DNA from 4 places in the Pseudoalteromonas sp. SCSIO 43210 genome. Region 2 is predicted to be linked to each of the others. Evidence: predicted binding sites of a transcription regulator. Region 2 holds the regulator's gene; each other region holds the start of a gene.

Region 1 (8,146 bases), 980 kb from region 2:
GCCATGCGTTATGTGAGAATTGTGAATCGATAGAAACACCAATAACTTCTACGCCACGCTTTTGGAACTCTTCAAAACGCTTATCAAATGCAATAAGTTCTGAAGGACACACAAACGTGAAATCTAGTGGGTAAAAGAAGATAACTGCTTTTTTACCTTTGATTGTTTCATGAAGGTTATAGCTATCTACAATTTCACCGTTACCAAGAACAGCTGCAGCGGTAAAGTCTGGTGCCTGGCGGCCTACTAATACACCCATTTTATTCTCCAAATATTTTGAGTTTGTTTTCAATTGCTTTCGCAATGCTGGTACTTATATGGGCGCTAAAAATTAAAAACCAATAGCGCATACATATAATTAATTGGCATTCTAAATTTTTTAGTTTAAAAAGAACAATCGTATTTAGCGATGTGAGCAATCGAAAATAACGAACACTTACAACTTGCACTAATCTGCTTGAATAATAGATCTATTTTGAGGTGTAAATTGCGTTGTAATTAGATAGTATTTTTAGCGTTACTGAAGAAGGGTTAATACATTAAATTGTTTAAAAAAACATATAATGTGGTATGAATTTTTACAGATAAAAAAACCTGCAAATGCAGGTTTTTCGTTTAGATTTAATCCATTATATCCGAAGGCATATCACCTCGAATATTCTGCCAAATTTCACCCGTTTGATGACCATACTTACGCATCATAGAAATAGCGCCATCATGCTCTTTATTTTCAGCCAGTATAGTTAAATCTTTATAAAACTGACGAGCAAGCTCTCGTGTTCCTGCATCTGAAAAGTAATGACAACCAATCTTTGAATAAAACCCTCTAAAACCGTTAAGAATTAATACATAAATACGGTTATTACCAGCAACTGCTAATTCGTGATGAACTTTATAATCGTAATCAGCAAATGCCTGTGCAGTATCTTCTAATTCATGGCTTTGTGATAAAATTTCAATAACGCGCTCTGGATTCAACTTAATAGCGGCACGCGTATAAATAGCACTAATATTCGTTCTTGCCGATAAAAGCTGATCTGTCAGCTCAGGCATTTTATCTTCATCAAGGCGTGCTAACGTTTCAAGAATATTTAAACCAGACGTTTCCCAAAAATTATTAACTCGTGTCGGTTTACCGTGCTGGATAGTCAACCAACCATCGCGAGCTAAACGCTGTAGTACTTCTCGTAAAGTTGTTCTTGTGACACCAATTAACTCTGAGAGCTCTCGCTCGGCAGGTAGAATTGAACCTGGAGGGAAATCGCCATTCCAAATAGACTCAACTATATATTCTTCAGCAAATCCTGCTGGGCTTTTCGCTTTAAAAATTCTCATTCAATTCCCACTCGAAGTAATCTACAACTTATCGTCTTACACGAATAACTGACTGATTGTACCAGAGGAAGCACAACTAACAAGTAAAGTAAGGCATATTAGTTCAACCAAATGAGTAGAAATTTAATATTTATAAATAATTAAATTTTGATTTTTCTATTTTAGCTACAGTGTATATAAATATAGGCCACATTCACATTAGGTACATTGTTATCACTCGCATATTTTTGTTTACACAAAGCTTTAGCTGAATTAACTTAACGGGCACTAGCTATACATATAAGTACAATAAAAAGGAACACCTATGCAGCAGAGTGTTTTAACTGCAACATTTAAGAATTTTTTAGGTAATGCGCCACAATGGTATAAATATACGATCATTACGTTTCTAATTATTAACCCTATCCTTTTTCAACTAAATCAATACGTGGCAGGCTGGGCGTTAGTATTAGAATTTATATTCACCTTGGCAATGGCACTTAAATGCTATCCACTGCAGCCTGGTGGCTTACTTGTCATTGAAGCCTTATTTATAGGAATGACGACTGCAGGACAAGTTGAACATGAAATAGCACAAAACTTAGATGTAATTTTGCTGTTGATTTTTATGGTCGCCGGCATTTACTTCATGAAAGATTTATTACTCTACATTTTCACGAAACTAGTCGTGTCAGTCAGAAGTAAATCTATTTTATCTTTAGCGTTTACTCTTGCAGCTGCTTTTTTATCTGCATTTTTAGATGCATTAACAGTTATGGCAGTAGTCATTGCCGTTGCAATGGGATTTTACAGTATTTATCACAAAGTCGCGTCAGGAAAAGACTCCAACAGCGAACATGATATAAATGATGATAATCAAGTAAAAGAAGTTAATCGCCAAGAACTCGAAGAGTTTCGTGCTTTTTTACGTAACCTATTAATGCATGCATCTATTGGCACTGCACTCGGTGGTGTTTGTACTATGGTTGGTGAGCCTCAAAATTTAATTATTGCTGAGCGAGCGAGTTGGCAGTTTGGTGAGTTTTTCTTAAGAATGCTGCCTATCACCTTGCCTGTATTTTTTGCTGGTTTATTAACTACTTTTGTTCTGGAAAAAACAAAAGCCTTTGGGTATGGCGCTAAATTACCTAAAAAAATTCACACTATCTTAAAAAATCACGCTGAAGGGCTTGATAGTAAACGAACTAAACGCGATAAAGTTAACTTAACTATCCAAGCGTTCATTGCGGTATGGCTTATTGTCGGTTTAGCAATGCATTTAGCCGCTGTTGGGTTAATAGGTTTATCAGTGATTATATTGGCAACTGCCTCTGCCGGTATTATTGAAGAACATCAACTAGGAAAAGCATTTGAGGAAGCTCTGCCATTTACAGCGCTTTTATGTGTGTTTTTTGCCGTTGTTGCCGTTATTATAAACCAACACCTATTCACACCTGTTATTGCTTGGGTACTTACATTTGAAGGGCAATTACAATTAGTCATGTTCTTTATTGCCAATGGGTTACTCTCCATGGTAAGCGATAATGTATTTGTTGGTACTGTGTATATAAACGAAGTTGCAGCGGCACTGAAATCTGGGGAAATTACCCGTGATCAATTCGACCTTTTAGCTGTTGCTATTAATACAGGTACCAATTTACCAAGTGTTGCGACTCCAAATGGTCAAGCTGCATTTTTATTTTTGCTTACATCAACACTTGCCCCAGTACTGCGTTTGTCCTATGGGAGAATGGTTTACATGGCATTACCATATACAATCGTGTTAACTACTATAGGGCTTACCTTTACTTACATAGGTTTAAGCGATATGACCGAACTAATGTATCAATGGGGCTGGATAGATCATCATGTAGCGACCATAGGGGCTGCATCAAGTAGTCACTAATCTCATCTTAAAAAAAGCTACTTCAGTAGCTTTTCTTTCCTTTTTGTTGCTGCGTACTTTATCCTACGCCATAATATATCGTCTTATTTAAGCGTGGAATTTTTATGAACTGGCTTGCACAATTACCGACTCAACGTACCCCGTGGATTTTATTCACCGTTATTGTTTTTTTACTTGAAGTAACCGCCCTTTTCTTTCAATACAAAATGGGGTTAGCACCTTGCATAATGTGTATTTATCAACGTACCGCAGTACTAGGGTTACTTAGCGCTGGTATTATTGGCTCAATTAAACCGCAAAACAAAGTAGTCAGAATAGCGGCTTACTTAACTTGGGGCGTATCAAGTGTTTGGGGATACCTGATTGCTCAAGAACATATAGATATGCAAACCACCACAGACCCTTTTGCTTTTAGCTGTGAATTTGAACCTAATTTCCCATCATTTTTACCATTGCATGAGTGGATCCCTAGCTTTTTTCAGGCAACTGGTGATTGTGGAAATATAGACTGGCAATTTTTGGGTTTGAGTATGCCCGCTTGGATGGAAATCATATTTGGACTATTTGCTAGTGTATTTTTTATAGTGATTAGTAGTCGTTTACTTTTTAAAAGATCGGTTTAATTAGTATGTTTACTTTTTTTTCGAGTCAAATTATAGAATTAAAACATTTAAAAGTACGCGAAAGGCAAGCCGTTATAGCCCTATCGCTAGGTCTGATTTCACCTACTGAACGCGTGTTATTACGTATAATAAAGCTTATATTATTAAGCCCACTGTTTTTAATATTTACCCTATTTGAAGGCTGGGTAGTTATTCCATTTTTAATGCTTGGTGTACTTTGTTATCCATTATTAACTACGCCTATCGAAATTAATTTTGCCAAAAAAAATCTTAGTAAAGCATTAAAAGAATATGATCAGGGCGCTTAGAAGCGCCCTAACCCACTTATAATGTTATTTTATCTTTTAGCTTAGTTATTAACTTTTTTCCTACACCTTTCACTTTCGCTAAATCGTTTACTTCAGTAAACTCTCCATTTGCTTCCCTATAATCAACTATTGCTTGTGCTTTTTTCTTCCCTATTCCTGGTAGCTTAGCGAGCATACTCGCATCAGCATCATTAATACTTACAACATCATATTTAGGCATTTCTTTGACCACATCAACTACCTGTGAAAACGCTGCAGTAGTCGGGAGCAAACATAATATACTTATGAATAAGAGTTTTTGTAAAAGACGCATTTATTTTCCTTATTGTACTTTCGAATTATTAAATTTTGCTCAGGAAATAGTAAAATAAAAATAGCTCATTATATAAAATCACCTAAACACATGATCACTATTATCCGAAATCCTAAAATGCAGCTGGTACAACAAGTGATTTATTAAATAAAGTAAAGTTACAGTTTTTTGTCAAATCTTAAATAAACTAAAAATTAATATCAGATACTTGCAAATTACACCACAAACCATTACTGTACATAAAAACAGTAATCTAATGGTTTTCATAAACCACATTGCCACGCAAGCTTGCAGGAGAAATCATGGCTGTTGTTGTTAAATATGTTGTAGAACGAAACGGAGTCGAGCGCATGACGTTTACTACTAAAAAAGAAGCTGATGCTTATGACAAAATGCTCGATATTGCTGAGTCGCTTGAGCTAATGTTAGAAAAGGTAGATGTGCCATTAAGCGAGCAACAAATAGAGTCACTTGCTTTAGAAATAGCAAAGAGTAAAGAAGACTTTATGACTATATTAAAAGGTGGCAAAGACCCAGTTGTCACCAAAGCCCCAACAAAAACTAAAAAGTCAGATAACGTTGCATCAACTGAAGACAACAACGATAAAAAAGCAAGTTAACTAGCCGTTTGCTCCCTATTGGATGAGTTAAGCTAAATAAAAAAGGGAGCAACTAAGTTGCTCCCTTTTTTATTGCTTACCACTTATTTTAAAATAGGTGGTAATTGCTATTTAAAGCTCTTTCTCTACTTCATCAAATAAAGCAGTGATGTTTTGCTCTGGCTCTTTTGTTACTAAGCTGATAACAACAATTGCGATACAAGATAAAATAAAGCCAGGTACAATTTCGTACATAAAGCTACTTAAGCTTTCGCCATTAATAGTAAATGGGCCATAAATCCAAATTAGCACAGTAAATGCACCCACTAACATACCCGATAATGCACCGGCAAAGTTCATGCGTTTCCAATAAAGGCTAAATAAAACCAATGGTCCAAACGCGGCGCCAAAGCCTGCCCAAGCATTACTTACTAAATCTAAAATAGAGCTATCTCTGTCGTAAGCTAAGTAAATGGCAAACATAGCAACTATAGCAACACTGATACGGCCAACAGCCACTAGCTCTTTATCACTCGCCTCTTTACGCAAAAATGTTTTGTAAAAATCTTCTGTTAGTGAACTTGAACTCACTAATAACTGAGATGAGATTGTGCTCATAATTGCAGCTAATATAGCGGCAAGTAAAAAGCCTGCTATTAGTGGATGAAATAAAAGCTCTGAAAGCACTAAGAAAATAGTTTCTGGGTCTTTGACCGTAATATTATTTTCGTATGTGTAAGCGGCGCCAAAAATACCAGTAGCAACTGCACCAACAGCAGCAACAATCATCCAAGTCATACCTATACGACGCGCTGTGGGCATCTCCTTCACACTACGAACAGACATAAAGCGCACAATAATATGAGGCTGTCCAAAGTATCCCAACCCCCAAGCCATTGCTGAAATAATCCCTAAAGTAGACCCTGCACCTATCCAATTAAGCATTTCGGGGTTTACACTATGTAAAGTGGACTCTAAAGGCTGTTCTAAAAGTGAGTAGGTTACACAAGGCACTAAAATTAGTGCGATGAACATAATACAACCTTGAACAAAGTCAGTTAAGCTGACGGCTAAAAAACCACCAAACAAAGTATATAAAACAACAACACCTGTAGTGATATACAAACCCATCTCATAACTTAGCCCAAATGAGCTTTCAAATAATTTACCGCCGGCAACAACACCAGAAGAGGTATAAAGCGTAAAGAAAACAATAATAACTACTGCAGATACAACGCGTAGTAAGTTAGATTTGTCGTTAAAACGATTTGAAAAATAATCTGGAATAGTAATCGAGTCATTTGCTTTTTCTGTATAAACTCTGAGTCTTGGAGCTACTAAAAAATAGTTTAACCAAGCACCTGCGATCAAACCAATCGCTATCCATGTACTGCTAAATCCACTTACAAACATTGCACCGGGCAAGCCCATTAAAATCCAACCACTCATGTCAGATGCGCCAGCAGATAATGCAGCGACACTGGGGGAAAGGTTTCGCCCACCTAACATGTAACCAGAGACATCGCTTGTAGATTGTTTATATGCATATAGTCCGATACCTAGCATTACAACAAAATATAACGCCAGTGAAATAATCATTCCTGTTTCCAAATTAGCCTCCGCACATTTAATAATACCAAGCTTTTAATCCGAATATTGACTCTTAAAATTTTATAATAAAGACAGCATTGAGGTAAAAGCATTCCAGCCGACTATATCATGCCTAATATGGAAATCTCCAACTTGTTACCTTTTCCTAGTTTAAAAATATTCATGCTGCACACTTTTAGAACAACACTATGTAAACTCACAAAATAAAACAGATAAACCCTCTTATTTTTAATGATAATTTATTAATCATGCAAATATACGTAATGCTATTTTGAATGTTTTCCAATATATTATTACAATACCTGCTGACTTTACTCATACGGAATTGTTTATGTACTTTTATGCCGCACGCCAACCGATTTTAAATCGTGAAAAAGAACTCATTGGTTATGAGCTTTTATTTCGCGATGGCGTCGATAATGTGTTTCCCGATATAGATGGTGACGAAGCGACAACACGTTTAATAGAAGGCAGTCAATTCAACTTTGGTTTAGAAGATTTAACTGATAATAAGCCCGCTTATATAAATTTTACGTTGGATACGTTATCAAAAGGTTATCCAACACTACTGGGTAAAGATACAATTGTGGTTGAAATACTCGAAACAGTTCAACCCGGGAAGCGCTTATTAGCAATTGTTAAAGACCTAAAAGATAAAGGGTATACTATTGCACTTGACGATTACATTCATCAGCCTGTGTGGCGTCACTTTTATCCATTTATAGACATCATTAAAATTGATTTCTTAACATGTGATACAAGTACAATAAACAACGTTATTGACGATATAAAACAACATTCTCATATTAAATTACTTGCCGAAAAAGTTGAAACGTATGAAATGTATAGCTTGGCATTAGAACTCGGTTTTGATTATTTTCAGGGATTCTTCTTTTCAAAACCCGAGATGGTGCAAAGTAAAGCATTGCCACCATCAGAGATGGCATTAGCTGAATTACTGTATGAAACCTCAAGTATTGAAATAGATCTTAAAAAAATCACTAATGTATTTGAGCGTGATGTAAATCTATCTTATAAGCTTCTTAGGTATTCAAATTCTGCTGCCTTTGCAAGGCGTGCTGAAATCAGTACAATTAAGCAGGCACTTATTGTGCTTGGCGCTAGCGAAATTAAAAAGCTCTTATCATTACTTTTTGCTGCGCAAGTATCTGCAGATAAGCCCGTTGAATTAATCAAATTATCCTTAACCCGAGCACGTTTTGGTGAATTACTCGCTATTTCTCATGGCCAATTTAAAGATACTGGCATGGCTTTTTTAACCGGTATGATGTCTCTAATGGATGCTATTTTAGATGAGAGTATGGAAAGCGTAATGCAGAAATTACCTTTATCTAACGAAATAAAAGCAGCATTACTCGATAACGAAGGTTTATTGGCACAATACCTAAACCTAGTTAAGTATTATGAGCAAGCAAACTGGTCAGCGGCCAACGACATAACTACAGAACTAA
Region 2 (8,146 bases):
ACATTCGTTTGAATAATTAAGTGCGATAGTCCATTGCTTGGGATTATTTTTCGGCCAATTTTTAAGTTTTATTTCTTGGCTTAAAAACTCGCCATTATTAGTAATTGCAGTAGGCAACCAATCAAACTTTAATGCGCCATATGCCAAAATTAATGGGATAGCGCAGCAACCCACAAACAACAAAAGGGGATTATTTTTCATTATGTGTCCTTTTTTTACTCGCAAAAATAGCCACAACAGCACATGCGGTAGCAATTAAAAACCATTGCACAGCGTAGGCATTATGCTTTTGAGGGCTCATAACAACGGCCTCATAATGAGGTGTTGCAATCTCATCACCAGTACCTTGTCTGTAAGCCATAAAATTAATTAATGATTGCTGGCTTTGAGTGCTCAACATATTCAAGTCGATAGATTGGATTCTTGTAGGTAAGTCGTTATTTGTAGTTTTATCTTCAAGCGTAAAGCTACTTAAGTTATTTTCTTTTATTTGCGCTTTAAGAACAAAAATACCTGTAGGCAGAGTAACCTTTGGCAGTGCATCTCTAGATATAGGCGCTTTTACCCATCCTAAATTAACTAAAATCACTTTTTCTTCGCTGTCTGGCTTTAGTAAAGCAAGTAAGTCGTACCCTACTTGTCCGTTATAAACTTGATTATCTAAAAGCCAATATTGGCTTTGTACAAACCGCCCTTTTAACTCAACCAATACACCAGTTTTGTTCCAGCTATCAGGCAGGTTAAGTAATTGAGACCAGCTCATCACACCACGAGTCTGTTGCTTAGCTATGGCGGTTAGCTGTTGCTGCTTTTGCTCACCTCGCTCCAACTGCCAAAACCCTAATCGCACACACACAAGTACAACAACCACAACCATACAAAGTGTGATTAGTGAGCTAAGCTTTTGTTTGTGCCATAAAACTAACTGCATAAAGGGTCAACTCAGTGATTATTAAAATTATTATCGTACTGTTGTTAATATTTATACTTTTTAACTTATTTAGAGCATTGTTTATTATGGTGTCAGGGAAAACAGGGGGACGACCTATGTCTCACTTTTTAGGTCGTCGCGTATTGTTTTCGGTCGTTGTTTTAGTTGTTGTTATTGCAGCGCTTAAACTTGGTTTTATTAAAGCAAATAATTCGCCAATAAACGCTACAGCACATATACAAATACAAACAAACACAGCCACACCACATCTACAAAGTGCCAATACCAAGCAGCTGCTTGAAAAGCAAAGTGCTTATCTTTAGTAAAGTGTCCTTTTAATATCCGTAAAAATATTACAAATAAAAGTACGGTTCCTAGCGTTACATGCATGCCATGAAAACCAGTCAATAAAAAGAACGTATTACCGTAAATACCCGCATCTAGCGTTAGGTTAAGGTCATTATATGCATGCATGTACTCCTCAACTTGCAGCCCTAAAAAGCAAACACCCAATAAAATAGTAGCGCCTAAAAAAACCTTAAGTGGAGTACGTTTATTGTTTTCCATCGCTACGTGGGCAAAATGCAAAGTAACGGAGGAAGTAAGCAGTATTAAGGTATTTATAAGTGGTAAGCCTTGCCAGCCCATAGCTTGAGTAGTTTCGCCAGCAGGTGTTGAAACAAGCGGCCAAACGGCTTCAAAAGTAGGCCATAATACCTCGTTAGTCATTGCATTATTGCCTGCACCTCCAAGCCAAGGTACCGACAATACGCGTGCATAAAAAAGCGCACCAAAAAAGGCCATAAAAAACATAACTTCAGAAAAAATAAACCAGCTCATACCTTGTCTAAAAGAGCGATCCATTTGTGCTGAGTACAAACCTTGGTCCGATTCACTAATTACATTTTTAAACCAGCTAAACAACATATACACAAGTACAGCAATACCGGCATAAAGCAGATAAACCCCGCTACCACCTTCTTTACCTACACTCATAACTGTTAAGCCTGCCCCTACTGCAATAAAAAACAATGCAACAGCACCTACAATAGGCCACGGGCTTTGTTCTGGTACATAATAATGCTCATATTCTTGATTCATTTTATTTACTCCTAGTTTCACACTAGTTTAAAAAGCTAGTTATTACTTGCCACCAGCTGTTCACTAATATCAAATACGGTATAAGATAAAGTTAATTCTTCAATGTCGCTTGGCAGTGCGGTATCAACATAAAAAAGCAATTTAAATTCAAGTTCTTCCCCTGCTTTTAGAGGTTGCTGATCAAAGCAAAAACAGGCTATTTTATGTAAATACTTTGCCGCTTTACCTGGTGAGACTGATGGTACAGCCTGCATTACTTTATCTAGGTTGCTGTTATTTTTTGCAGTAAACATTACTTCACGCATTGCACCGGGTTTTACCACTACACTGTATTCTTTTGATTTAACTTCAAACGGTGCACCACTTTGTGCGTGAGTAGTAAAGCTAACGCCAACTTCTCGGTTTTGTACTATTTTTGTACTTTGCTCTGCTTGCTCAAGCGAAGGCTTTCCATTAAGCCCTGTTACATCACAAAACACGTCATACAAAGGTACTAAAGCAAAGGCAAAGGCAAACATGCCTATGCAAATAAGTACCAAACGTTTGAGTAGCGGTGCGTGTGTCATTACTTAATTACCGGCGGCGTAGAAAAAGTATGATATGGCGCTGGAGAGTCAACTTCCCACTCAAGGCCTTCTGCCCCTTCCCATACTTTTGCAGGCACTTTATCACCTCCACGCGCGCATTTAATTACCACAGCTACAAACAACAATTGCGATAAACCAAAGGCAAACCCACCAATACTTATGATTGCGTTAAAGTCGGCAAATTGAAGAGCGTAATCGGGAATTCGACGCGGCATACCGGCAAGCCCTACAAAATGCATAGGAAAAAACAGTACGTTCACGCTCACCAGCGATAGCCAAAAATGCCATTTAGCCAATGTGATATTAAACATATTGCCCGTCCACTTGGGCAGCCAGTAATAGGCCCCCGCCATTATCGAAAATACAGCCCCTGTTACTAATACATAATGAAAATGCGCCACTACAAAATAAGTATCGTGGTACTGAAAGTCAGCAGGTGTAATTGCCAGCATCAACCCCGAAAAGCCACCTAAGGTAAACAGCACAATAAACGCAATACTAAAAAGCATTGGCACTTCAAAAGTTATTGAGCCTTTCCACATTGTGGCAACCCAATTAAATACTTTTACTCCTGTAGGTACCGATATAAGCATGGTCGCGTACATAAAAAACAACTCGCCAGCGACCGGCATCCCAGTAGTAAACATATGATGAGCCCATACAATAAAGCTCAATAGTGCTATGGAGGATGTGGCGTATACCATTGAGGCATAGCCAAAAAGTTTTTTACGAGAAAAGGTAGGTACTATTGTAGATATAATGCCAAAGGCAGGAAGAATCATTATGTATACTTCAGGGTGACCAAAAAACCAAAAGATGTGCTGAAACATCACCGGATCGCCACCGCCTGCAGCATCAAAAAAGCTGGTCGCAAAATACTTATCGGTAAGTACCATAGTGACAGCCCCTGCAAGTACTGGCATTACCGCTATTAATAAAAAGGCAGTAATTAACCACGTCCATACAAATAAGGGCAACTTCATCCATGTCATGCCGGGGGCACGTAGGTTCACTATGGTTACAATCACATTGATTGCGCCCATTATTGAGCTAATCCCCATAATATGTACGGCAAATACAAACAATGCAGTATTATCATTACTGTATGTTGTGGACAATGGTGCATAAAAAGTCCAGCCAAATGCAGGGCCCCCACCAGGCATAAATAACGATGCCAATAGGATTAAAAACGCAAACGGTAAAATCCAAAAGCTCCAGTTATTCATTCTTGGCAATGCCATATCTGGCGCGCCAATCATGAGTGGTATCATCCAGTTAGCAAGGCCTGTAAAGGCGGGCATAACCGCACCAAACACCATAATTAAACCATGCACTGTGGTCATTTGATTAAAAAAGTGAGGGTCGACCAACTGTAAGCCTGGTTGAAATAATTCAGCCCTGATCACCATAGCCATTGCGCCACCAATTAAGAACATGGTCAGCGAAAAAATTAAATATAAACTACCTATATCTTTATGATTAGTTGTGTAAAGCCAGCGTTTAAAACCTTTAGCTGGGTGATGAGCATGATGAGCTTCATTGGCGTTAGGTTGTTCTACTATGCTACTCATTAGTTCGCCTCCACTTTGGCATCAAGTGCTGTCTGTATTTGACTCGGTTGAATAACATCACCCGTATCATTACCCCACGCATTACGTTTATAAGTAATAACCGCAGCTAATTGCTTTATAGATAACTGCTTGGCAAAAGCTTGCATTGCCGTACCGGGTCGTCCATGGATAACTACATCAATGTGATCTTTTATATCGCCAAGCACTATCGGACTGCCTTTAAGTGCAGGAAATACACCCGGTAACCCCATGCCCGTAGGCTGATGGCACGCTGCACAATTAGCCATATATACTTGTTCGCCTAAAGTCATTAACTCTTCTTTTGGGAGGGTTTTATCAAGTAATGCGGCATCTGCCAGCGCAGCTTTCTGCTTCGCCTGCTTTGCATCTGCAAGCCATGTTTTAAAATCAGCCTCAGATTTAACGACCACCACAACGGGCATAAAGCCATGGTCTTTACCACACAACTCAGCACATTGGCCTCGGTAAGTACCTTCTTCGTTTATGTTCGTCCATGTTTCGTTTATAAAGCCGGGGTTCGCATCTTTTTTAACTGCAAAATCAGGTACCCACCAAGAGTGAATAACATCATCAGAAGTCATTAAAAATCGTACTTTTTGATTTATTGGCAGTACAAGAGGCTTATCAACCTCAAGTAAGTAGTTAGGGTTTTTATCTGCAAGATTCGCGATTTCATCTTGCGGGGTAGATAAAATAGAGTAGAACTCTACATCTTCGCCCATATATTCATAATGCCATTTCCATTGCGAACCCGTAATTTTAATAGTGAGATCAGCTTTACTGGCATCTTCCATTGCAATAAGGGTTTTAGTGGCTGGTACTGCCATAGCAATTAAAATAACAAACGGAATTGCAGTCCAAAGTATTTCTACTTTAGTGCTTTCGTGAAATTGGGCAGGTACAGCCCCTTTAGATTTACGGTGATGAATAAGTGCCCAAAACATAATTGCGAACACTATCACCCCAATCACACAACATATTATAAATATGGTCATGTGCAGCTGATATACATTATTGCTTATATCGGTTACGCCTTTGCGCATATTGTATTGGCTGTTCGCCAAAACTGAGTGCGAAAAAACACATAATATAAGCCACAAGGTAGAGGTCAGTTTACCCATGTGACGGCTCCTTTGATGCTATTGCGAATGCAAAGCGAAGAGGCATACGGCTTAAACGCCAATTCGTTATTTTTATTTTTTTAGCCAATCTTATTTAATATTGATTGGTTTTGCTGCGCCAACAACGAGTTTGTGTATATTGTGTGTTCTCAAAACTAAAAAGCTGTGAGTTATTATTAGCTCAGCACATTAATAATTAGCTAAAAAACGAACAACAAGCAAGTTTTAGTATAAAAAACAATCAGGTGATATTGAGTAATTAATAAAAAATCAGTAATCAACTAATCAACAGGAAGTTCGAAATATGAGCAAAACAAAGGGGTTTAACGCATTCGGAGGGGGAAAATATAAGTGCAAAAAAATTTACAGCTAAAATAATTAGTTGGCTGTTTACGTCCTATTTTTAGTGCTAATGTTAAAACAAAAATGCGTGCTAAAAAGCACGCATTTATAAAAATAAATTAAAAACTACATCCAATCAGCGTTACGAATAACTCCAACGGCTAAACCTTCTATATTAAAAGATTCATTTTCTAGATCAACTTCAATTGGCGAAAAGTCGTCATTCTCAGCATGCAATAATACTTTTCGGCCTGCTTTTTCAAACCGCTTTACGGTAACATCATCATCAACACGAGCAACTACAACTTGTCCATTTTCTGCAACTTGAGTTTTATGCACAGCTAACAAATCACCATCCATAATACCTATATCTTTCATGCTCATACCGTTAACGCGCAATAAAAAATCCGCAGCCGGTTTAAACATTAATGGATCAATTTTACAATGACTCTCAACGTGCTCTTGCGCCAAAATAGGCTCTCCCGCTGCGACTCGCCCGATAAGAGGTAAACCTAACTGTTCAGGCTCTTCTTCCTCAACAAGTTGAATACCTCGGCTTGCACCTGGTTTCATCTTAATAGCACCTTTTTTAGCAAGCGCTTTTAAATGCTCTTCAGCAGCATTGGCACTTTTAAAGCCTAATGTTTGTGCAATTTCAGCACGTGTAGGAGGCATACCAGTGTCTTTAATAAAAACTTTAACTAATTCGAGAATTTGAGCTTGGCGCTTCGTTAATGGTCGCATACAACTGGTTTTCCATACAGTACATTTAACTGTGAGTATATACAGTTAAATAAAAATCGCAAATTTAAATTAAGCCTTAAAATAGCTAAAGTAATTTCACTTGTGTACATTTCAAAGATATAACTAAAGCTAAGTTTATAAATGATTAAAAATGCAAAGGAGACATTATGAGTATTTGGTACCAGCCCATCACTTTAGAGTTGTGCAAGCAGTTAGAGAAAGGCGTTAACGGCCAAGGTACACTAATGAAAACCATGGGAATTGAAATTACCGAAATTGGTGATGATTACCTCGTAGCAACTATGCCTGCCATACCAGCGCATCATAATCCAATGGGCATGGTGCATGGAGGAGCCAACGTAGTGCTTGCCGAAACAGTAGCAAGTTATGCAGCTAACTTCGTAGTCGACTTCACTCAGTTTTATTGTGTCGGACAAGAAATTAGCGCCAGTCACTTAAAAGCATCTCGTAATGGTACTTTAACAGCCACCGCAAAAGCGTTTCATATTGGTAAGCGTAGTTCAGTCTGGGAAATAAAAATTACTAATAGTCGAAACGAGCTTTGCTGCGTATCAAGAATGACCGCAGCCGTAGTAGAGCGAAGATAATTACTTACTGTTACTTTTCGATTGGGTAAATTGTAATTTCCATACCCGCACCAATAGCAGATATACGTAATAATGTATCTGCATCTAAAGCTTGGTTAAAACACTTAGGCGATGTGCCTGATTCAAAACCAATATCAAACGTTCTACGTGAACAGCTTAACCATTGCTTTAGCGCGTTGCGCGAACACGATTCAATAAGCTCACATATATGGTTTATTGCTTTGTCAGGCGTGTTTACTACACCTGTTGCTTCAATGCGGGCTAATTGACGGTATTCGTCTTTGTCATAATGTAAAATCGTCGCGACTTTTTTCAAGTCTGCCACTAGCAAACTAATATCTTGCTTTGATTCAAGCTCAAGATCTACATTTAAAAATTGAATTTCCGACATTGTTTAGTATTTATCCTCTAATGATTACACCGCAAACTTTAACGCAGTTTTACTTTTATACCAAATCAACTATGTAATATAAGCTGTTTTATATGGTAAATAGATAGTTTTACGCATTCATAGTCCATTATTTAATATTTATCATTTTTAAGTACAAACAATACTTTTTTATAAACTCCATGGCCTGTTGACCTTTGAGGATTAAAATTAAGTGAATTATTGTTTAAAAAAGTATAAAAAATAACCTTGACTTTCATATGCCACCGGTGGCATTTTAAGTGTGCGGGTTAAATACACTGCTTAAAGAGGTGTATTTAAATAAAGCCAAACACACCTCACTCATATTTACGCTTACTTATAACACAAAAAATAAGTGCAAAATCTGAACTGAGTGGCATTACCTAAATTCAGCAGGAACACACAATGAAAACGTCAAAAAGATTCACTCTCAGGCCACTTAATTACATTATTAGTGCATTATTAATTAGCACGACAGCTCAAATCAGTGCTGAAGAAGCCGAACAAACAAATATAAAAAAGAAAAGTGAAATTGAGTTAATCGAAGTTACAGGCTTCAGATCATCACTTAATAAATCGCTGGCTACCAAAAGGTTTGAAGTAAATACCACGGAATCAATTGCAGCCGAAGACATTGGTAAATTTCCAGATTTAAATATCGCAGAGTCACTACAGCGAATCCCTGGTGTCGCAATTTCGCGAGAAGGAGGA
Region 3 (8,146 bases), 1.1 Mb from region 2:
CGTCTTGCAGCCGATATGATGAAAGATATTTCTCAAGGCGAAGGCGATTTAACGCGCACTTTAAATGAAGAAGGCAACGATGAGATTTCTGAGCTTTCTAAATCATTTAATTCCTTTATATCAAAAATGCGTGAATCACTAACTAATGTTTCACAAAGTGTACGAGACGTTAATGAGCACGTTCATACTGTTGACGAATCAAGTAAAACAAGTCAATCGTTCATAGAATTACAAAACGACAGCTCTACTCAAGTTGCCGCCGCAATGGAGCAAATGACTCACCAAATACATGATGTAAGCCGTAATGCGGAAGCCGCAGAACAGGCTGCTAATGATGCAGCTAAAAATGCATCTACTGGTAAAAATGTTGTAGCTAAAACAATCACTGCCATAGAAACCCTTTCTAGCAATATAGAAACAGTGAGCCGTGTAACGGAAGATCTAGCTAACGAAAGCCATAATATAGGTTCTGTACTCGATGTTATTAGAAGTATTTCGGAGCAGACCAACTTACTTGCACTTAACGCTGCAATTGAGGCAGCTCGAGCAGGTGAGCACGGCCGAGGCTTTGCCGTTGTTGCCGACGAAGTGCGCACACTAGCGAGTCGTACGGGGAAAAGTACTGATGAAATTCAATCAATGATCACCAAGCTGCAAGAAGGTACTAAAGCAGCTGTTGAAGCCGTAAAAGCGAGCCAAACACTTTCCGTATCAACGGTTGATCAAGCATCATCTGCCAACACGTCACTTAACGAAATTGAAAGACTTGTATCAGTAATAACTGAAATGAACAGTCAAATAGCACGTGCTACTGAACAGCAAACATCTGCAGCCGATGAAGTTAATTTACGTATTAATGACCTATCACATTCAACTGAACAGTCGTTAAGCAATACAAAACAACTTACCGATGCTAGTGATAAACTAAAACAAAGCAGCTCGGAGTTATCCAATGTTGTTAATCGCTTTAAGCTATAGTTTAAATATTGAACTCAGAATAAAAATCAGCCTCGAGTCACATTTTAAATAGTGTAAATTAAAAGCCCCAAATTATGGTTCATAATTTGGGGCTTTTATTTATATATTGAGGCCTGCTTATCTTTCCAGATTAAATTTTCAGCTGTATGTTTGGTAATTAAGTAAAGCAGTGCCTATTTATGGTATCTGGTTATTCTTCATAAATGACAAACATACTCTACCCTTTGGGGTCATCCTACGTTACATATATAAGTAACGCAGGAGCAACTACCTAGCCCACTAGGTTAAAAATTTCGAGTCGTGATCAAACCGCCATTGGGTATAACAAATTTTAATCCACAAAGGTCAACAGGCCTTAAATTTTATAAACAGTAACGAGCAAACAAGCTAGTTACTGATGCCGCAGTTGGCTTACCATGCTGCCAATCACCGCCTTCAACACCGCTACCTGCTATATCCATATGAACATAAGGTAGAGGCTGTGCAGAGTCGTTACCGTGCTTATCTAGCCCACCTACGATAGCCATAAATGCCATTGGGAACTGATGCCCACGCGCAGTAACTGCAGATGCTGCGTTATTGCTAGATAAAACATCGTCAGCTAGCGTACGTGGTTTAATAAAGTCGTAGTCTTCACGGCGTGAACGCGATACTTCAGCGCCATCGGCCCACAAATCTCCAAGGTCAGCTATTTGACGTGAAACACCAGCGCTACGAGCAGGACCATTTTCAACATACGCACCGTATGGACCCATTGCGCGAGCTGCATGACCCGTTAATGTAGCTACAGTAAATAACGTTGGATTAACCTCAGTTTTAGCTAAATCTTTCATTTCGCTAAGCAGGTCGCCCATTGCTAAACGCCCTTCTGCATCGGTGTTACCGATGCGTACACGGATACCTTCACGACTAGTAATTATTTCATCTGGTACAAAACAATCTGAGCCAATAGAGTTGCGAACAACGGCTAAGTACGATACTACTTTAACGCCTTTAGGTTGATAATCAGCAACTGCTTTCATAAAGCCAGCAACAGATGCTGCGCCGCCTTTATCACGACTCATGCCAGCCATATATCCGCCTACTTTTAAATCGGCTCCACCTGTATCGTATACCAGGCCTTTACCAACAAACATTAGGGTACGAGTAATTTCACCCTCTGGTACATATTCAAGCTTAACAACACGTGGGTGGTGGCGCTCAACTGCATACGATGCGCGAGCAACAGTGCTTAACATTGGGTAATTTTTATCAATAGCTGCAATATCATCGATTACATCAACCGCAATGTTTGAGCCTTTAAATAAATCAACACAGTAATCTGCAAAGCGCGGTGGAGCCATACGTTCAGGTTCAGTACCGCATAAATCACGCGCAGCATATTGACCAGCAGCAATTGCATTAACGGCTTTAATTGTTTGCTCGCTAGCACCAACTAAACCAATACTTGTTATCGGTTCAATACCTTCACCATGAAACTCACGCGCTTCTAATGGCTGCCATAATGCTTGGCAAGCACCTAAATAAGCAACTTCTAAAGCATGCTGATAACGGCTATCGCCATTTAAATTTGGTAAAAATAATGCAGGGTTGATACTACCCGATGCTTTCGCTTCGTTGATTGCAAGTTTAGCTGCATCAAAATAACGGCGCACATCGTCATAATCTCTGTTTAGTGGACCGGTTGGCGCAAGTACTACACGCTTATTTTCAATCACTAATAAAATAACTTGCTTACCAATGCGAGAATCTACTTTTGATTGTGCTAAAACAGCATCACGTAGCGAGTTATTTGGTAATTGAGAAAAGTCATCACTAATAATGATTAATGCATCATGTGATGCGAATTCAAGGCTAGCACTTACTGGCTGAGCCAACACGGCTTTTGGATATGCCATAAATAAAGGTCCTGTTAAAAAACATAAGCCCCTATTATCGTCGATTTGAATATTGAAGACCAGCAAGCTGCGATGAGTGTTTAGTTTAATCCACTTTTTAGTGGCAACTTGCAATTACAGGCTTTACAGCTTAATCGAGAATACTAAGTTGGAAGTTTTGATCTGGTTGATTTTTTATGCCCACCCCAATACCTAAAAGCCTGACCGGTTGCTGCACACCTCGCTGGAAAGCTTTAGTAAGTAGTTGTGTAAAAACCTCAGTATTTAATTGGTGATAAGCCTGATCCGCAGAGGTTACTATAAAATTCGCAAATTTAACTTTAACGCTCAGTTTATTAATCCGATTTTGTAATTGTTGTTTTTCCAAGCGCACCTTTAACTCATCTAACAACGTAGGCAACTGTTCTAGGCATTCTTGTAAGCTGGTTTTGTTATACTCATAGGTATGCTCAACACTTAGCGACTTTCTAATACGATTAGTAGATACCTTACCGACATACTCACCTGCACATTTTTGGTAAAGCGATACGCCAAAATTACCTACATGCTGTTGCATCCAATTTACGCCTTTTTCGCGTACATCTTTACCTGTATATAATCCTTTTAAATTGAGTTTTTCGAGCGTTACTTTACCGACACCCGGAATTTTACCCAGAGGTAACTGTGCTAAAAAATCATCCACCTCATCAGGTAATACAACAAACTGACCGTTAGGCTTGTTTTCATCACTCGCTATTTTGGCAATAAATTTAATAGGAGCAATACCAGCGGATGCAGTAAGCCCTGTAGCATTATAAATATCAGCTCTTATTTGCTGCGCAATAAGCGTAGCACTGCCTTTACAAACGCTACTATCAGTTACATCAAGGTAAGCTTCGTCAAGAGAGAGTGGTTCAATTAAGTTGGTGTAACGATTAAATACTTCACGTATTTGATTTGAAGCTTCTTTATAAACAGCCATGCGCCCAGGTACAATAACTAAATCAGGGCATAATTGTTTTGCATGATAATTAGACATAGCTGAGCGCACGCCATACTCTCTGGCAATGTAGTTGGCTGTAGAAAGTACACCTCTGCGACTATTGCCACCAATAGCAAGCGGCACATTGGCCAGCTTAGGATTATCGCGCATCTCAACTGCCGCATAAAAGCAGTCCATATCTATATGAATAAACTTTTTCATCACCATTACAACACTGTTTATTTATACAGCCATTATTGTTTAATCATTATTAATAAGCAAGCTCCTAAACTCTGATTAATCGATTTATTATGGTGGGTTCAAGTTTAGTAAACTCGTCATACATAAAAACAGCGCACTAATTACCTTGAGGTCATATCGTCATATTGATAATCTAGTGCTTTAAAATAAAGAGTTAAAGTGCATGCAAACGTTTAAAGATCAGCACCCTATTCATACTGACATTACTGTAGCGTGGGCCGATATGGATGCCCTTCAACACGTAAACAATGTGGTTTACCTGCGTTACTTTGAAATAGCCAGAATCGACTTTTTAAATAAAATAAACTTATTTGATACAATTAGCCCAAGCGGCATCGGCCCTGTTATAAGCGAAAATAATATTCGTTATAAGCGCCCTGTTACTTTTCCAGATACCCTTACTGTAGGCGTCACTATTTCTGACATTAAAACAGACCGATTTATGATGAATTATACAGTATTTAGTCACGCACAAAATGCCATAACCACAACCGGTAATTCGAAAGTGGTTATGTTTGATTTTGAAACAGGTCAAAAAGCCCCTATTTCAGAGCCTCTTTTATCGGCTTTAATTAGCTACGCTCAAGACGAGTAATAAGGAAATTTTATGCAATACAGTCCACTAGGAAGCAGTGGTGTTAATGTTTCAAGAGTATGTCTAGGTAGCATGACCTGGGGAATGCAAAACACCCAAAGTGATGCAGATGAACAAATAGCCTACGCACTTGCTCAAGGCGTAAACTTTATTGATACAGCCGAAATGTACGCAGTTCCTCCATCACCCGATACCTATGGTAAAACTGAGCAAATTATTGGTAACTGGCTCTCTCGTAACCAACAAAAGCGCGATAAAATTGTACTTGCAACCAAAATTGCTGGTAACGGCTTAGCATGGGTTCGCGATGGCGGTAATATTACTCGCCAAACTGTTATAGAGGCGGTTGATGAATCACTAAAACGCTTACAAACTGACTACATAGATTTATACCAATTACATTGGCCAAACCGCTCTACCCCACACTTTGGTAGACAATGGCCAGGTATGCTTAAATTTACCGACGTAAACACACAAGAACATCAAGCTGGCATGCTGGATATTTTAGAAGGTTTAAACGATTGTGTTAAAGCAGGTAAAATCAAGCACTGTGGTTTATCTGACGACACACCTTGGGGAATAAGCCAATTTTTAAACCTGTCAAAAGAGCATAATTTGCCGCGCATAGTATCTATTCAAAACGAGTTTAGCTTAGCGCATACCAAAGATTGGCCGTATCTAATAGAGCAATGTGTTCACGAAGATATTGCCTACTTACCTTGGTCGCCTTTAGCGGCAGGTTTATTAACGGGTAAATACTTAAATGGTGCTCGGCCAGAAGGCTCTCGCTGGACCTTTATGCAACGTAACGGTATTTTTAGAGATACACCAAACGCAGAGCAAGCAACCAAACAGTATGTTGAACTTGCGAATGATCACAATATTTCCCCTGCTCAACTAGCTCTTGCATGGTGTAATCAAGTAAACGGTGTAACGTCTTCAATTATTGGCGCAACAAATATGGCGCAATTAAAAGAAGATATTGATGCATTTGATATCACGCTAAGTGACGACGTACTTACAAGTATCGATGTTATTTTTAGAAACAATCCAATGCCCTATTAATACAAACCTAAACAGGTAACTAAATCACGTTTAATTACCTGTTTAATTGTCCAGTTAACTTACACTCCATTGCTGCTCAAGTAAGCATTGCTCATTAGCGTAAAGTCTTACTGTGAACACACTTTCGGCAATCACTTCACCTACGCCTGACGGCGTACCTGTCATAACCACATCACCATCTTCTAGGCTCATAAATTCACTAATTTCGTGTAAAATTGAGTCAGGGTTATGCAGCATAAAATGAGTATCGCCTTGCTGAATTACTTCATTATTAATTTTAAGTTCAAATGTAAAATGCTTCATCGCATCGGTTAGCTCTACAAAATCACTTAAAATAACCGAGCCATTAAATGCTTTAGCGCGCTCCCAAGGTAGCCCTTTATTTTTTAATTTACTTTGCACGGTACGCTTAGTTAAATCAAGGCCGAGTCCAACACCTGCAAATTTTTTATTTTTAATTACAAAACATAACTCGGTTTCGTAATGCAGCGTATCGCCGTTATGAGCTGCAAATAGCGTATTAGTAATCGCGCTATTTGGTTTGTTAAATAACACCATTTGATCTGGCGTTTCGTTGTTTAGCTCTGCAATGTGTGCGGTGTAGTTACGGCCAACACACACTATTTTTGTTGGCGTTAATTCTTCAGATACTAGCTTTATTGAATTCATATAAATAATGTCTCAGTTATTGGGCCTGTTGACCTTTCAGGATTAAAATTTGTTCAATCTAGGGGCTATTTAATCGCGGCGCGAGGTTTGTAACCTAGTGGGCTAAGTAAAAACCGAGCAACAAAGAGTAAATAGCCCCTGGGCAGAACCCTTCGGGCAGCACATATTTGGCATTTGTGCTACGTTATCGCCTATTTATGGGGAATAACCACACTACACAGGCTCTGCCTTGCCTAAACACCAAACATACTGCTGCAAATTTAACCTCTAAAGATAAACAGGCCCTAACTAATAAGCGTTTCGAGTAAGCTCAAGTTAATAGGTTTTAATAAAACTCGGTCAATATTTAAATCTTTTATTTCTCTTGGATCTGGCTCTGCGCCACTTACAATTACCAAGCGTAGCTCTGGGTAACGCTCGTTAATTTTCTGGCCTAAATCAATGCCACGCCCATCAGGTAAGTGCATATCTAACAATACTTTATTAAATTGCTGATCGTGATTGAGTATTTGTAAACATTGCGCGCAACTCGATGCAATCACGGTCTCTACGCCTAAACTTTCTAAGAGTAGTTGCGTAATTTGCGCAGCATCGTGGTCATCTTCAACAAGTAAAAAACGCTGTTTTTTCTCGGTTAAACTTTTACTACTATTTATATTTTTAGGTTGTGGTGCGCTTTCAGGCGCCACTAAGTAATCTTGTAAACACTGGTACAAAACTGCACTGTCAACCGGTTTGGGGATTACATCGTTAAAACCAAGGGCTGCCAGTTCCTCGCGAATGCCTTTCATCGTTGCCGCTGTAAGCGCAATTATTGGGCCTTTATAGCCCATTTTTCTAAGCTCTATAGTCGCTTCCTTGCCACCCATTACAGGCATATGAATATCAATAAAAATAATATCATATGGAGCTTTGTAAGCATCCGCAATACGCACTTTTTCAAGCGCTTGTTGCCCATGCTCCGCATAATCAACCCTTGCACCACAAGTACTAATCATGTGGCCAACCAACATGCGTAAATCGCGTAAATCATCTACCACTAATACACGTCCATGCACCTTACAAGGTGCTGATTTACTTTGTAATTGTGGGGCACTGCTAAAATTAAGTACCTGTCGTTCTACTTCGCTAATATCGCCCGGATACACAGAAATAGTAAATGTAGAGCCTTTGCCAATTTCGGAGTCTAAACTAATGCTTCCTTGCATACGCGCTAATAACTCAGCGCATATTGCCAAACCAAGACCAGCACCACCAACAGAGCGCGATTCTACATCGGCAATTTGCTCAAACGGTTTAAAAATCAGCTCTTGTTTTTCAGGTGCAATACCCATACCTGAGTCTTTAATGCTAAAAAATAGCATTTCGCGCTCATCAACCCACTGTGTCCACGCATTAACAACTATTTCGCCTTTATCAGTAAATTTAACCGCATTATTTATTAAATTTATTAATATTTGGCGCATCCTTGTTGCATCTAGTTGTGCAACCAAAGGTAATGGCTGATGAGATTCAAAGCAAAGCGTAAGGCCTTTATCGAGCACAGACACACGCATTAATGTGTATACATCAGCAAGCATGCTATCGAGATTAACTTCACTTAGGGTCAGCTCTAGCTTATCGGCAGCTATTTTAGATAAATCAAGTACATCGTTTAACAAACTTAATAAGTGCTTACCGTTTCGATAAATAACACCTAGCTCATTTTCTGCTTGCTGA
Region 4 (8,146 bases), 340 kb from region 2:
TTTCGGATTCTTCTATTTGGGTTGGTTTAAATATCACGCTTGGATCAATTAACACACTGTGCTTTTGTGAAAGCTTGATTAATCCTCGCATCATATTTTTAGTTTGTGGGTCTAGATCAAAACCAACCTCAGTGAGCTTATCCAGTGGCCTTATGTCTTCTTTTTTATAGTCGATATTGTCTTCGACTTTATCTACTAATAAACCAACATGTGGATTTAATCCGTCTTTGGTGGTGAAAACAATAATAGGTTTATAGTCTAAGGTTATTTGCTCTTTAGCTGATTCAAATAAACGCTCAAGCTGAATTAGACTATTACGCTTAATTTTGTCGAGCAGAGCTGATACTTGTTTATGATCACTTTGATTATGGGCTGCTATGGCTGCCTTTGCTGTCTCTAGTAATGATTGGAAAGGCTCGTCAAGCCGAGAGATTGTTAATTTTAAATCTTCATTGTCGGTGTTGAATTCTTTGTAAAACAAAACAAAATCTTGTAGTTCTGCGTCATTATTTGAAATAGAAGCCGAGCTATTTAATACGTTACTTTGAAGGGTATTAAACCAGTTTAATAGTTTGTCTTGCCATATTCTTAGTTGTTTTAGTACATGCGCATTACTTTGTTCGGTTGAGATATTATTTAAAATAATACCTAAATCAAAAACAGGTGTTGGTGTATCCATATAATCTTTAACACCAATAAAGCTTTTATTATTGTTTGGTAAAGTTGTTAGATTATTGTCAAAGCGCTCAGTTAATAAAATATCGAGTATTTTTAGCGAAATTGTTTTGCAGCCCACTTTAAAGTTTATTAATTCCATGCCTTTATCTTAATTTACCTATTAATGCTTTAAGGATAGAACAAATTAAATAAATAGCTTAAAGATGGATAAAATTTAACAGAGATAGGGCAGCTAGAAATTATTAGATGGTGTTAGTGAGGTTTTTTATGGCACGTTTAAATTGATTTTCAAGCTGCTTTTTTCCTAATAAACCTAAGTGTTGAATCACTTTTTCATTACTTTCATTTTGAAGTACTAATTTTATTAAAAGTTGTTTATCCGACTCTGTTAATTGAGATATATAAGAAGGTGACTGACTCAGTAACTGCCAAAGAGTTGCAGAGATACTAAATTGAGTGAAGTTACTTTTAGTGAGCAGCGCTAATCGCTCGTGAGTCTCTAGGCTTATTAACTCGTCGCTAAATCCTTCAATTATAATATTCACGAGTTGCCAATCTAGTGTTTTAAAGTGTGTTAAAAGAGCATAAAAGAAATCGTTTTTAAACTGCTTTTTTAGGGGGTGAAGAATTGCACTTTTGTCACTTAAGCATTTAACCACAAGCGCCGAATGTTCAGCGGTGCTTTTATCGCGTTGATAACCTAATTTTACAGTATCAAACCCTAGGTTTTGCCAAAAATTAAGTAACTGCGCTGTTGCGCCAAAGCTTGCACCAAGCCAACTACATTGGCTTTTTACCTGCGACTCGCAATAACTAAGTAACGTTTTACCAAGTCCTATATTGTGGGAGCTCGGATCAATCGCTATTCGTACAACGCGAGCGCTCAGTTGTGTTAAACAGTCATTATTAAAGCTAAGTTGTGAGAGTGCTTGCGCCATTAAATGTCCTTGCGGACGGCGCTCTCCACTTATAACCTGTAGGGCAAGGTCTTCACTCAAACCACCTTCTATGGCGATTAAGCATACGCCAACTAATTGATTATTAATTTTGCTAATAAATAGCCGTTGCGATGGTGCGTCTAGTAGTTGGCGTAAGTCGTTGACACTACTTTGATAGTGAGCCAGTGCAAGTAGGGCAATAACTTGTTGCAGTAAAGGCTCATTGTTTACAAGGGATTGCTGAGTTATTTCGCTATGTACTGGCTGCTCTAATTGATCACTACTTAACTCTATATATTGTGCATCGAGTGCTAGTAGTGTGCGAATGTGTTGCTCAAGAGGATCGTGTTTAGCAAAGCGCAGGGGCTCATCAAGCGTTACAGCTTTAGAGGCTTTATAGTGTGCTTTAATATAGTTACTAAAGCGAATGGTATAACCCCTACCATTGCCTTCATACCCAACCAGAGTGCTTGCAAATACTATACGAGGGTAATTAGCTAGCATTTGTAGTAATAACGGAACAGGGATTGCTGCAGCTTCATCAACGAGTAGTAAATCGCATTCAGGTAATGCATTTAATAACGCATCAGGTGCAACGTAGTGCAAGTTGGCGAGCTGTTTATGTTCAGCGTTGTATTGAAGGCTTAACTCTTGGGCTAAATGTTTAAAGCTGCTATGGGTCGCTTTAAATTGAGTGCTGCTAATAATTACTTTTTTATCAGCTAATTTTGCGGCTGCTAAGCCAAGTGCTGCCGACTTACCTCTACCTCTATCGGCATTAATGAGTAAAGGCCTGTTGGCACGGCCGTTAGCTACTTTTATTATTTGCTCAATACAGTTTTGCTGTGGCTCATAATCAATTTTATTATGCATTACATAGCTAGCGTTATTACTAATACAGCCATTTTTTTCACTAAAGTGAAAAGCGGGCAACGGTTTAATAATAGTCGCGAAACGCTGATTAAATATGCTGTAGTCAATGCTCTGACCGTGTGATTGCACTGTACTTAATGCTGGATCTTGCCAAGAGGCTAAATCATCTAGTTCAGGCAGTAATAAAAACAGTATACCGCCTGCTTTAACGGTGCCGGCAAGTGCTGCAAGTTTATCAGGGTGCAAACCACTAAAACCATTGTAAACAGCATGAGCAAATTCTTGCCCTAAAATTTGGTGAGTGCGAGTAGGCCAGTACGAATTTTTAATCGCGCACTGCTTTGATACAACAAGTGTATTGTTTTCATCTATTAATGAGTTAAGTATTTCATAACACCAAGCTGGGCTGCCAGTTATTAACACTAGCTGACGATGATACGCGCCAGCTAATTGTTGCTCTAACTCATTTTGGTGTGCTTTATACCGCTTGTAATCGTGCATAGGCCGTTACTAACCATTTACTGCCAAGGTCGTCAAAGTTTACTTGTACGCGAGATTGCGCGCCACTGCCTTCGTAATTAAGTACGGTACCAATACCAAACTTAGCATGCAAAACTCGTTGTCCTAAGTTAAAGCCACTGTCTTCAAATGCGGCATGACTAACTGATGCGCTAAAACGTCCGGCGGCAGGTGGGCGAGAAACCTGTGTTTTAATACGGATTTCTTCTACGCAGTCCTCAGGTATTTCGCGTAAAAAGCGTGATGGGCTATGGTATTTTTCTTGCCCGTATAAGCGGCGACTCTCAGCATGGCTAATGTATAACTTATCCATTGCTCGTGTCATGCCTACATAACAAAGGCGGCGCTCTTCTTCTAAGCGGCCAGACTCTTCGTTGCTTTGCTGAGAAGGGAACATGCCTTCTTCTACGCCCACCATAAACACTAACGGAAACTCTAAGCCTTTAGCTGAGTGAAGCGTCATCATTTGTACGGCGTCTTCGTGTTCTTCAGCTTGTCCTTCACCTGACTCAAGTGACGTATGGGCTAAAAAGCCTTGTAAAGGCGAGCTGTATTCTTCGTCTTCAGGAAGTTCGTACTGGTCACATGCGCTAATTAGTTCTTCTAAGTTTTCTACGCGAGCACGGCCTTTTTCACCTTTTTCAGCTTGGTACATTGCCATCAAGCCTGAGGTTTGAATTGTGTACTTGGCTTGCTCATGCAAAGTTAGATCGCTAATTTTATCTTCTATTTGTTCAACGAGTTCTACAAACTTACTTACTGCACCAGAAGCACGACCAGATAAATGCTGTTGTTCTACAATTGCTTTTGCGGCATACCAAAGTGGTAACGATTCTGCTCGTGCACAGTCGCGTATATGGCTCAATGTTTTATCACCAATACCGCGTGCTGGCGTATTAATTACACGCTCAAATGCGGCATCGTCTTGACGATTACCCACTAGACGTAAGTACGACAACGCATCTTTAATTTCTTGTCGTTCGAAGAATCGCATACCACCATAAATACGGTATTTTAAGCCTTCTTGTAGCATGGCCTCCTCAAGTACACGAGATTGCGCGTTACTACGGTATAAAATTGCGGCATCTTGCAAGGCATTTCCTGCATTTAACCAGCTTCGTAGCTTGCTACTCACAAAGCGTGCTTCGTCTAACTCATTAAATGCTGCATAAATAGAGATTGGCTCGCCATCGTTACCGTCGGTCCACAAGCTTTTACCCATACGTTCTGAGTTATTCTGAATCAATGCGTTGGACGCTTTCAAAATAGTCGCGGTTGAACGGTAGTTTTGTTCAAGGCGAATGGTTTCTGCACTGAAGTCAGTTAAAAAACGTTTAATGTTTTCGATTTTAGCACCACGCCAACCATAAATGCTTTGGTCATCGTCGCCTACAATCATAATGCTGTTAGTATCGCCAGCAAGTAACTTTAACCAAGCATATTGAATGGTATTTGTATCTTGGAACTCGTCTACGAGCATATGTGCAAAGCGTTGCTGGTAATGACGTAGTAACGTAGGGTTATTTTTTAATACTTCGTAGCTGCGTAGTAATATTTCAGCAAAATCAACTAGGCCCGCTCTATCACAGGCTTCTTGATAGGCGGCGTAAACACGCAGCATCATTTGCTCGTTAATATCGTATGCTTGAATATCTTTAGGGCGAAGTGCTTCATCTTTTTTGGCGCTAATGTACCAGCCAAATTGTTTAGCAGGCCATTTTTTATCATCGATATTCATCGATTTTAATAAGCGCTTGATCATCCGAAGTTGATCGTCAGAATCTAAAATTTGAAAGGCTTCAGGTAAGTTAGCTTCACGGTGATGAGCACGTAAAATACGATGCGACAAACCATGGAACGTACCAATCCACATACCACCTACAGGGGCTTTTAGTGTTTCTTCAACGCGGCTGCGCATTTCTTTAGCCGCTTTATTAGTAAAGGTTACGGCAAAAATACTGTAAGCAGATGCTTGCTCAACTTGCATAAGCCACGCAATACGATGAACTAACACTCGTGTTTTACCAGACCCAGCACCTGCTAACACCAGCATGTTTTGTAGTGGGGCTGCAACGGCATCGCGTTGTTTGTCATTTAAGCCATCGAGTAATTGTGAAACGTCCATCGTTACGCCTTTTTAATCAATATTGTGGGCAGTATAACAGGTGTTTTTGTTAGGCTAAATAAAATACTGTTTTTATAAACAGCTATTTATAAAATAGCCTTAAAAACGAGTAACTTGATAATTTTTTGAACAAACAAAAAAGCGTAAACGCACAATAAAAATTGCTAATTTGACCTAAAGTTAGCAAAATTTACTAACTCTCTAAATCTAGGCTAATTTAACTATTTGATTTGTAAGCTTTAATAAATTGGCATAGAGTGTGTAAGTAAATAATTATAAAATCAAATAAATACAGAGGTTAGTATGGCAGATCAAGGTTCTGGCGGTAACGTAATCGCAGCATTATGTAATATATTTTTTCCTGGCTTAGGGCAGTTAGTGCAAGGGCGTATTTTAGCGGCTATATTTTTTGCACTCGCTATTATAATAAGTTACGCACTAATTTATGTGCTTGTAGGCTTTGTACTTGTGCCTATTATTTACTTATGGTCGATTATTGACGCAGCGCGTTATAGATCGCGAAGTTAACGGTTTTAAAGTTGAGTAAAATAGCGCCCATGTGGCGCTATTTTACTTTATATGTCCTGTGGTTTACGGGCGTTTACGTATATAATTACGCAATTAAAGATTTACAGGCAAACCCTATGGAATATCAATTTATTCGTGACCCTATTAGTGGGCTACGTATTAAAATAAGCAGTGAACACGCTATTATTGGTCGCTGGCTAAACGAAGAAATAGGCAAAGACAAAGTAGCCATGGTGCAAGCGCTTATTTCATCGGTGAGCTCAAGCTATGAGCCGTTAACGCTAAAAGGCCAAGAAATAGATTTAATATTAACCAAAGACGAAGCACTGTTTGAAGCCCATGCGCTTTATCAAGACAGCGAAGACCTAATAGCGTATCAAGATGACGATTTAGCGCTTGAAGAAAATGGTTTAAGTAGTGGTTGTGGCTTTGAAGATTTCATTGATTTAATTGATTCTTGGCGTGAGTTTACGACGTCACGATAAACATAACCAGCACACTAATGAAATATACAGCAATGCACAATCAGCATTTTATCTGTATTATTACACCAACGAAATTACGCCAACCAGAACGACAGGAATTGATATGTCTGCTAATTTAAACAAGCTAGTAGTGATGCTAGAAATGCAAAACGCCATGAACACTAAAGTACATGAGCAATGGTTTACTCAAGGATTCGAATGGTACCGCGCTATTTGGGTTGAGTGCGCTGAAATGCTGGATCATCATGGTTGGAAATGGTGGAAAAAACAAACACCAGATACTGAACAAGTTATTTTAGAGTTGGTTGATATTTTTCATTTTGGTCTATCGCTTAGAATTGACGGCAAAACTAGCTACGAAGACTTAGCAAAGCAACTTGAAGCTGAACTTAGTAATGCTCAACAAGCGGATGACTTTAAACAAACGCTAGAAATATTAGCGGCTTCTGCTGTTGCAGATAAAACGTTTAATGCCGCTGCCTTTGCCGGCTGTATGGCGCAAATGGGTATGGATATTGATGATTTATATCGCGGCTACGTAGGTAAAAATACGTTAAACTTTTTCCGCCAAGATCACGGTTACAAAGATGGTAGCTATATTAAAGAATGGAACGGGCAAGAAGATAACGAGCATTTAGTTGAAGTAGTTAAAAGCCTTGATACAGAACATGCAGATTTTGCAAAGTTAGTATACCAAGGCCTTGAAGCGCGTTACCCAAAAATCTAGCCCACGTAAACTGCGTTAAATAATCTTACGATAGTCGGTAACACTCAGGTAATCGGCTATTTCATTATGTGGTTGTTGGCTATCAGGGTTAGCAACTGCAAGTAAGTGCTCAATGCCGTATTCTCGTGCGGCATTCAAAACCGGCACACTGTCATCTACAAACAAAGTGCGCTGCTTATTAAACCCTAAGTCTTTTTGTACTTGGTGCCACAAACTTTGTTGCTCTTTACTTACTCCATATTCATGAGTAGACACTACGCCATCTAGGTAGTTATCAATCGCTGTATGCTCAAATTTAAGCATGACACTCTCAGGGTGGGCGTTGGTAAGTAAAATTAACTCTTTGCCTGCTTTTTTAAGCTCAGTTAAAAAATGAGGTACGTCTTCGCGCATTTTAATTAAATGCTGAGACTCTCGTTTAAGCTCCATTATAGGCAAGCTTAATTGCTGCTCCCAATAATCTAAACAATACCACTGTATTTGACCGCTCACAGCCTGATAGCGTTTTAAAATATCTGCTTTAGCTGCATCTAGGCTAATGCCTCTTGCTAATGCGTGTTGCGCAGGGATAACGTTAAGCCAAAAATGACTGTCGTAATGTAAATCGAGTAATGTTCCATCCATATCGAGCAAAACGGTATCGATTTTTGACCAATTTAACATAGGAATTTCAACTTATAAGGTTTATTATTGAACTAACTGCCATGATAGCAAATTAACGCCAATGACACAGAAAAAGCACCCAACACCACCACAAATCCTCAGTAACAATGTTGTCGCTAAAAGCCGCCTGTTTACTGTGGAGTCTTTAGAGCTAAAGTTTTCTAATAACGAAGAGCGCCAGTATGAGCGAATTCGCGGCGGTGGCCGGGGAGCAGTGATGATTGTTCCGTTAAGTGCAGATAATGAGTTACTACTTGTACGTGAATACTGTGCGGGCACAAACAATTACCAGTTAGGTTTTCCTAAAGGCTTAATTGATCCGGGCGAAACCCCAGAGCAAGCTGCTAACAGAGAGCTTAAAGAAGAAATTGGCTTTGGTGCTGAGTATTTTAAACCATTAAGAACAGTAACAATGGCGCCAAGTTACTTTAATGCCACAATGCATATTTTATTTGCTAAGCAATTATACCCTCAAACCCTTATTGGTGACGAACCTGAGCCGCTTGTTGTTGTTAAGTGGCCATTAACTCAGTGGCAGTCATTATTAGAGCAAGAAGATTTTACCGAAGCACGCAGTGTTGCAGCTTTGCTATTATTAGATAAGTATTTA

The links. Region 2 encodes LexA, which represses DNA repair genes until DNA is damaged. Its sites were predicted from a motif close to TACTGTATNNNNATACAGTA; they were not measured.
Region 1: the regulator LexA is predicted to act here: its motif matches at 4,696-4,715, upstream of LOS73_RS16620 (YebG family protein).
Region 3: the regulator LexA is predicted to act here: its motif matches at 4,071-4,090, upstream of dinB (DNA polymerase IV).
Region 4: the regulator LexA is predicted to act here: its motif matches at 5,198-5,217, upstream of uvrD (DNA helicase II).

The regions. Positions count from the first base shown of each region.
Region 1 covers NZ_CP087225.1:3,816,769-3,824,914, forward strand. The annotation lists gene LOS73_RS16590 (peroxiredoxin) at 1-259, opposite strand, end outside; gene fadR (fatty acid metabolism transcriptional regulator FadR) at 622-1,335, opposite strand; gene nhaB (sodium/proton antiporter NhaB) at 1,640-3,220, shown strand; gene dsbB (disulfide bond formation protein DsbB) at 3,325-3,843, shown strand; gene LOS73_RS16610 (DUF6170 family protein) at 3,849-4,151, shown strand; gene LOS73_RS16615 (ComEA family DNA-binding protein) at 4,168-4,464, opposite strand; gene LOS73_RS16620 (YebG family protein) at 4,767-5,084, shown strand; gene putP (sodium/proline symporter PutP) at 5,196-6,674, opposite strand; gene LOS73_RS16630 (EAL and HDOD domain-containing protein) at 7,006-8,146, shown strand, end outside.
Region 2 covers NZ_CP087225.1:4,793,442-4,801,587, forward strand. The annotation lists gene LOS73_RS20700 (hypothetical protein) at 1-201, opposite strand, end outside; gene LOS73_RS20705 (SURF1 family protein) at 191-931, opposite strand; gene LOS73_RS20710 (DUF2909 family protein) at 946-1,254, shown strand; gene LOS73_RS20715 (cytochrome c oxidase subunit 3) at 1,157-2,032, opposite strand; gene LOS73_RS20720 (cytochrome c oxidase assembly protein) at 2,068-2,598, opposite strand; gene ctaD (cytochrome c oxidase subunit I) at 2,598-4,190, opposite strand; gene coxB (cytochrome c oxidase subunit II) at 4,190-5,332, opposite strand; gene lexA (transcriptional repressor LexA) at 5,801-6,418, opposite strand; gene LOS73_RS20740 (PaaI family thioesterase) at 6,586-7,026, shown strand; gene LOS73_RS20745 (hypothetical protein) at 7,037-7,417, opposite strand; gene LOS73_RS20750 (TonB-dependent receptor) at 7,841-8,146, shown strand, end outside.
Region 3 covers NZ_CP087225.1:897,443-905,588, reverse strand. The annotation lists gene LOS73_RS04065 (methyl-accepting chemotaxis protein) at 1-978, shown strand, start outside; gene LOS73_RS04060 (M17 family metallopeptidase) at 1,341-2,876, opposite strand; gene dinB (DNA polymerase IV) at 3,007-4,059, opposite strand; gene LOS73_RS04050 (acyl-CoA thioesterase) at 4,262-4,693, shown strand; gene LOS73_RS04045 (aldo/keto reductase) at 4,706-5,758, shown strand; gene LOS73_RS04040 (fumarylacetoacetate hydrolase family protein) at 5,813-6,427, opposite strand; gene LOS73_RS04035 (response regulator) at 6,712-8,146, opposite strand, start outside.
Region 4 covers NZ_CP087225.1:191,448-199,593, forward strand. The annotation lists gene LOS73_RS00795 (chemotaxis protein) at 1-817, opposite strand, end outside; gene LOS73_RS00800 (GNAT family N-acetyltransferase) at 921-2,990, opposite strand; gene uvrD (DNA helicase II) at 2,968-5,133, opposite strand; gene LOS73_RS00810 (hypothetical protein) at 5,437-5,661, shown strand; gene LOS73_RS00815 (YacL family protein) at 5,778-6,146, shown strand; gene LOS73_RS00820 (dUTP diphosphatase) at 6,250-6,873, shown strand; gene yrfG (GMP/IMP nucleotidase) at 6,889-7,536, opposite strand; gene nudE (ADP compounds hydrolase NudE) at 7,598-8,146, shown strand, end outside.